2 regions of the Pseudonocardia sp. Ae150A_Ps1 genome follow, and region 1 is predicted to be linked to the other one. Evidence: riboswitches for the same ligand, from Rfam matches in the RefSeq annotation. Region 1 holds a riboswitch; the other holds the start of a gene.
The links. A riboswitch is a leader RNA that binds a small molecule or an ion and turns the genes downstream of it on or off. The one in region 1 is predicted to bind cobalamin.
Positions count from the first base shown of each region.

Region 2: linked by a shared signal. The riboswitch ahead of Ae150APs1_RS06600 (hypothetical protein) and the one ahead of Ae150APs1_RS13630 (ribonucleoside-diphosphate reductase subunit alpha) in region 1 are both predicted to bind cobalamin.

Region 1 is NZ_MCIJ01000001.1:2,942,157-2,945,517, forward strand. Features, by position in the region: gene Ae150APs1_RS13625 (class I SAM-dependent methyltransferase) at 51-797, opposite strand; cobalamin riboswitch at 1,011-1,282, shown strand; gene Ae150APs1_RS13630 (ribonucleoside-diphosphate reductase subunit alpha) at 1,396-3,361, shown strand, end outside.
Region 2 is NZ_MCIJ01000001.1:1,494,407-1,497,767, forward strand. Features, by position in the region: gene Ae150APs1_RS06595 (DNA polymerase IV) at 1-811, shown strand, start outside; gene Ae150APs1_RS06600 (hypothetical protein) at 819-1,208, opposite strand; cobalamin riboswitch at 1,244-1,431, opposite strand; gene Ae150APs1_RS06605 (chloride channel protein) at 1,434-2,984, opposite strand; gene Ae150APs1_RS06610 (MarR family transcriptional regulator) at 3,072-3,361, opposite strand, start outside.

The sequences.
Region 1 (3,361 bases):
TGGCCCACCACCCTGTGCGGCTGTGTCGGTCGGATCGGGTGCCCGGCGGGTCAGCGGATCGCGACCAGCATCCGGCGGTCGAAGGTCTGGGTCAGGGTCCCCACCTCGGCGAAGCCGGCTCCGCGCAGCGCGTCCTCCCAGGCCGGGAGGGTCGATCCGCCTGCCACGTGATCGGCGAACCGGCGCTCGCGCTCGGCGAACTCCGTGGCCAGCGCGGGCTCGTCGGCGAGGGCGTCCCACCAGGCGCGGAAGTCCTCACCGGTGGCGAGACCGCGCTCGGTCCGCTGTTCGCGCAGCCGCCGGGTCAGTGCGGCGAGGCGCGGTGCCGCCGGGTCGGCGAGGAGGGTGTCGACGTTCACGAACACCCCGCCCGGTCGCAGGGTCCCGGCGAGCTGCGCCGCGAGCGCGGGCAGGGCGCCCTCCTGCAGCCAGTGCAATCCGGTCGCCGACACGGCGGCGTCGAACGGGCCGCCCACCTGCTCCGTCCATTCCGGGCCGGACAGGTCGGCGTCGACCCAGCGGACCCGGTCCCCGGTGGTACGGCGGGCGAGCTCGAGCATCACCGGGTCGACGTCCACGCCGACGATCTCGGCCCCGGGGAAGCGGTCCGCCGCCCGCGAGGCCAGGGACCCCGGGCCGCAGGCGAGGTCGAGCAACCGCCCCGGGCCGGCGTCGAGCCCGGCGACGACGTCGAGGGCGAGCCCGAACAGGTCCTCGCGGTCGGGCACGTAGCGGGTCTGCTGGGCGTCCCACCGGGCCAGCCAGTGCCCGGCGTCGAGATCGGGGGCGACGACCACGGAACTCCTCCTGCGTAGCGGATGCACCTGCGCCCCGACGCTATTCGGCCTCCGTCCACAGGGGAACCCGCCTTCGATCGCGACGACGGTCACCCGCCGGGGTGGAGTGTCGAGGCGCCCGACCGCACCGGACCTGCGACGTTCACCGCACGTGACGAATCGGCTCGACATCCGGACACCTAGGGGTCTCGAACTGAGCGCAGCCCTAGATGTAGTGTCCGCGGCGCTGGTGGTTCACCGGCCCGCCCGGGTCGGTGAGGCAAGAGGGAACCCGGTGCGAATCCGGGACTGCCCCGCAGCGGTGAACGGGAACGACCGCCGTCACGAGCACTGGGAGACCCTCCCGGGAAGCGACGGCCAGTAGGCCGGGCGCCTGCGGCACTCGTGAGTGGAAAAGTCGGCTCAGGCCGCGACAACCACTCACGGGCGCCGAAGGCGCCCGATACCCGTGAGTCCGAAGACCTGCCACCGGTGCGCGCACCGCCCGGTGTGCGCTGCTCCGGGGCCTCGCGGGAGGGCGCCAGGGTGCGGCGCCCGGCGCCGTCTCCTCACCTCGCGCGCGGTCACGGACCGACGGCGACTCGCGAGGAGAGAGCCCGTGACCGCATCCACCGCTCCCCCTGCCTCACCGAACGGCATCGCACCGGCCGCGCTGCGCGTGATCCGGCGCGACGGTTCCGAGACGAGCTTCGACGCCTCGAAGATCTCGGTGGCGATGACCAAGGCGTTCCTGGCCGTCGAGGGCGGCGCCGGGGCGTCGTCGTCCCGGCTGCACCCGCTCGTCCAGGAGCTGACCGGCCAGGTCGTCGCGGCGCTGCACCGGCACCCGACGCCGGTCGTGCAGGTCGAGCAGATCCAGGACCAGGTCGAGCTCGCGCTCATGCGCGGCGAGCACCACAAGGTCGCCCGCTCCTACGTGCTCTACCGCGAGCAGCAGGCGCAGGCACGTGCGAGCGACCCCGACGCCGGCGGAGCGAGCACGACGATCCACGTCACCGGCCCGGACGGCACGCGGGCCCCGCTGGACCGCGGCCGGGTCGAGACCGTGCTGGCCGAGGCCCTCGACGGGATCGACGACGTCGAGGCCGCCCCCGTTCTGGCCGAGCTGGACCGCACGGTCTACGACGGCATCACCGCCGACGAGCTCTCGCAGGCCCTCGTCATGGCGGCCCGGACGCTCGTCGAGCGGGAGCCGGACTACTCGCTCGTCGCGTCGCGGCTGCTCATGGACCGGCTGCGCGCCGAGGCGGTCTCGCACCTGTCCGGCACCCGGGAGACCCCGGACCAGGCCACGATGGCCCGGGACTACGCGTCCTACACGAAGGACTACCTGCGGCACGCGATCGCGATCGGCCTGGTCGACGCCGAGCTGGCCACGTTCGACCTGGACCGCGTCACGGCGGCGCTGCACCCCGAGCGCGACCTGCAGATCGGCTTCCTCGGCCTCCAGACCCTGTACGACCGGTACTTCCTGCACGAGCACGGCACCCGGTTCGAGCTGCCCCAGGCGTTCTTCCTGCGGGTCGCGATGGGACTGGCCGTCCGCGAGGTCGACCGCGAGGCCCGCGCGATCGAGTTCTACGAGCTGCTGTCGAGCTTCGACTTCATGGCCTCCACCCCGACGCTGTTCAACTCCGGCACGACCCGGCCGCAGCTGTCGTCGTGCTTCCTCACCACCGTCGACGACGACCTCGACTCGATCTTCGGCGGCTACCGCAACAACGCGCTGCTCGCGAAGTACTCCGGCGGGCTGGGCAACGACTGGACCCCGGTCCGTGGTCTCGGCGCGCACATCCGCGGCACCAACGGTGTCTCGCAGGGCGTCGTGCCGTTCCTCAAGATCGCCGGGGACACCGCCGTCGCCGTCAACCAGGGCGGCAAGCGCAAGGGCGCGGCGTGCGCCTACCTGGAGACGTGGCACGCCGACATCGAGGAGTTCTTCGACCTCCGCAAGAACACCGGCGACGACCGCCGTCGCACCCACGACATGAACACCGCGAACTGGGTGCCCGACGAGTTCCTCCGCCGGGTGGAGGCCGACACCACGTGGACGCTGTTCTCCCCGGACGAGGTGCCGGACCTGCACGATCTCTACGGCCTCGAGTTCGCCGAGCGGTACCGCGCGTACGAGGCCGCCGCCGAGCGGGGCGAGCTGCGGGTGCACCGGACGGTCCGTGCGGTGGACCTGTGGCGGCGGATGCTGACCATGCTGTTCGAGACCGGACACCCGTGGGTCACGTTCAAGGACCCGTGCAACCTGCGCAGCCCGCAGCAGCACGCCGGCGTCGTGCACTCGTCGAACCTGTGCACGGAGATCACGCTCAACACCCGGGCCGGGCACGACGACGACCGGGGCGAGGTCGCCGTCTGCAACCTGGGTTCGGTCAACCTGGCCGCGCACGTGACGCGTGACGGGCTGGACGCGGACAAGCTGCGCCGCACGGTGACCACGGCGGTCCGGATGCTGGACAACGTCGTGGACATCAACTTCTACACGATCCCGGAGGCCCGCCGGTCCAACCTGCGCCACCGCCCGGTCGGCCTGGGGATGATGGGCTTCTCCG
Region 2 (3,361 bases), 1.4 Mb from region 1:
GCAGATCTCCGCGGAGACCACGTTCGACACCGACCTCACCGCGATGACGGCGGTGCACGACGCCGTCGCGTCGATCTGCGTCGCGGTGCACCGGCGGCTCGTCGCCGACGGGCGCGCCGCGCGCACCGTCACCGTCAAGGCGCGGACCGGGGACTTCACGACCCACACCCGGTCGGAGACGACCCCGTTCCCCAGCCGGGACCTCGCCACGCTGACCGCGGTGGCCCGCCGGCTGGCCGACACCGCGGTCGGCGAGGGCGGGGTCCGGCTGCTCGGGGTGTCGGTGTCCGGGTTCGGCGACGAGCCGCCGCTCGCGCTGTTCGAGGCGGTCCCGTCGGAGCAGGGCTGGCGGGCGGCGACGAGCAGCGACACCGCGGAGCCGGGCGGCACCGACTCCCCGGAGCCGGGCCCCGGTGGACCGGAGCGCGGCACCGGCGGAGCAGCGGCCGCGGAGCCCGGCGTCCCGGGCGGTACCGCGACGATCGCCGGCCACGCCGTCGTCACCACCGTGGCGGCGGCGGCCGACGAGCCGGCGCTACCGGCGGTGACCGACGAGCCGGCACCGCCGACGGTCGGCCCGGGCCCCACCCGTCCGGACCGGGTGCCCGACCCGGACCGGCCGCGGGCCGCGGGCGACGACGTCCACCATCCCGAGCACGGGCACGGCTGGGTCCAGGGAGCGGGGCACGGCCGCGTGACCGTCCGGTTCGAGACGGCGCTGACCGGCCCGGGCCGCACCCGCACCCTCGACGCGTCCGACCCCGTCCTGGCCCGCGCCGATCCGCTCAGCAGCTGGCAGGCACCCGCCTGAACCCCGGTCAGCCGATCAGCGGGCTCCGGTGCGGGGGCGCGACCCGGGTCCCGGCGGGGACGCGGACATCGAGGTCCGGGCAGCAGCGCTCGAGGCCGTCCAGCACGGCGCCGAGCGCGACGTCGGACCTCGGCTCCCCCGCCACGAGCAGCACCGCGGTGCCGGACGGGGCGGCGCCCGCCCAGGTGGTGAAGCGCGCCACCGCGTCGCGCGGGGACACCCCCTCGACCCGCCACGCCTCGGCGTAGAACAGCGCGACCGACTCGGGCCCGCGGGGGAACGTGAAGACGGTGTCCGCCTCGGCGAGCAGGTCGTCGGCCCCGCAACCGGCCGGGCCGGACCCGGCGTCGGGCTCGGTGCCGAGCACGACCAGGACCGGGCGCGCGTCGTCGCTCATCGCATGACCTCCTCGAGGGTCCTCGCCCTCACCAGTGGATCTCCTGCGACGACGGCCAGTCTCCTGGCTCGCGGATCGTCACGCGCCCCCGGCCTTCCCGCCCGTGGTGGGCCGTGACCGTGGGTGGGGACGCGCTCCCCGATGACAGTGGCGGGACCGCGCCGGACTCGCACCGGCTTCCTGCACCGTCGTCGTCACCGAGCCCATCACGCGGACGGGCGAGGGTCAACCACGACCGGCGGAGCCCACACCCCGCAGATGATCGAGGACGTCGTGCTCGGCGAGCGTGCCCAGCAGCGGGCCGTCCGGTGTCTCCCGCACCGGGAGCCCGGCCCCGCGGTGCGCCGCGAGCAGGTCCAGGACGTCGTGCACCGGGGTGTCCGGGGTGAGCGGCCCACCGGCCCCCGGCTGCGGACGCCCGTCGGCCGGGGAGGCCCCGCCGTCGTCGGCGGGGTCGAGGGGACGCATCACCTCGCCGACCGTCACCCATCGCAACGCCTCGTCGGTGGGGGTGTCGGCGGCGAGGTCGATACCGCGCCGGAGCAGCTTGAGCGTGTAGATGTCGTCCCGCGAGACCAGGTGCGAGAGCCCGGTGGCGAGCACGACGGCCGCCATCAGCGGCAGGATCAGGGCGTAGTCGCCGGTCAGCTCGAACACGATGAGCACCGCGGTGATCGGGGCGTGCGCGGCCCCGGCGAACACCGCCGCCATCCCGACCAGCCCGAACGCCCCGGGGTCGAGGTGCAGCGCGGGGAACGCGGCCGCGGCGGCGACCCCGAACGCGGTCCCGGCCGGCCCGCCGATGAACAGCGAGGGCGCGAACACGCCGCCGGACCCGCCGATCCCGATGGTCAGGCTCGCCGCGACGATCTTGCCGATCACCAGCAGGAGCAGGAACCCGAACACGTACCGGCCCTCGATCGCCCCCTCCAGCACCGGGTAGCCGACGCCGTACATCTGCGGCAGGGCCAGCAGCAACGCCCCCAGCAACAACCCTCCGACGGCGGGGCGCAGCCACTCCGGGCCGCGCCAGACCGCGTCGCACACGTCCTCGATCCGGTAGAGGATCCGCGCGAACGCCCAGCCGAGCAGCCCGGCGAGCAGCCCGAGCAGGGCGTAGAGCGGCAGCTGCGCGGCGCTGCCCAGCTCGAAGTGCGGCAGCGTGAGGATCGCGCGGTCCCCGGCGATCAGCTCGGCGGTGACGTTCGCGGTCACCGAGCTGATCACCAGCACACCGAAGGCCTCCGCGCCGAACGACCGGAGGATCAGCTCCAGCCCGAAGACGACACCGGAGATCGGCGCGTCGAACGTCGCGGAGATCCCGCCCGCCGCCCCGCAGGCGACCATCAGCACCAGCCGGGTCGACGGCACCCGCAGCCACTGCCCGATCGCCGAGCCGAGCGCGGACCCGATCTGCACGATCGGCCCCTCCCTGCCGACCGAGCCGCCGGTGCCGATGCAGATCCCGGACGCGAGCGCCTTCACCCCGGCCACCGTCGCCGGGATCCGGCCGCCGCGGCGCGCAACCGCGACCATCACCTCGGGGACGCCGTGCCCGCGGGCCTCCGGTGCGAACCGCTGGACCAGCGGCCCGTACACGAGCCCGCCGAGCACCGGCGCGACCAGCAGGAACCAGACCCCCAGCGCGGGCAGGTGCTCCGACGGGACGCGCCCTGCGCCGGAGTAGTCCTCCCGGCCGGTGACCAGCCAGGTCACACCGAGGATCAGCTCGTGGAACAGCACCGAGCCCACCCCGGCTCCGACGCCGATGATCACGGCGAGGCCGACCAGGCCGGGCCGGGTACCGACGAGCGCCCGGTGCAGCGCACGGAGGGCCGGGCGGGGGGGCTCCGGCGACGGCGCTCACCGGGCTGCCCCGCCCTGGTCGTCCTGCTCGCCCACGGACAGCGGGGCGACGGCCCAGTCCGTCTCGGGCACCTCGCCCGCCGCGGCGGCGAACGTCCGCAGCGCGTCGCGCACGGCGGTCCGTTCCCCCGCAGGCAGCGTCGCGAGCAGCCGGTGCATCTCCGCACGACGGCGCCGGGTCACCTCCCGGACCAGGTCCCGGCCGGCGCCGCTGAGCGCGACGGCGACCTCCCGGCGGTCCGCACCGGTCCGGGTGCGCTCCGCCAGCCCGCGGGCCACCAGGCGGT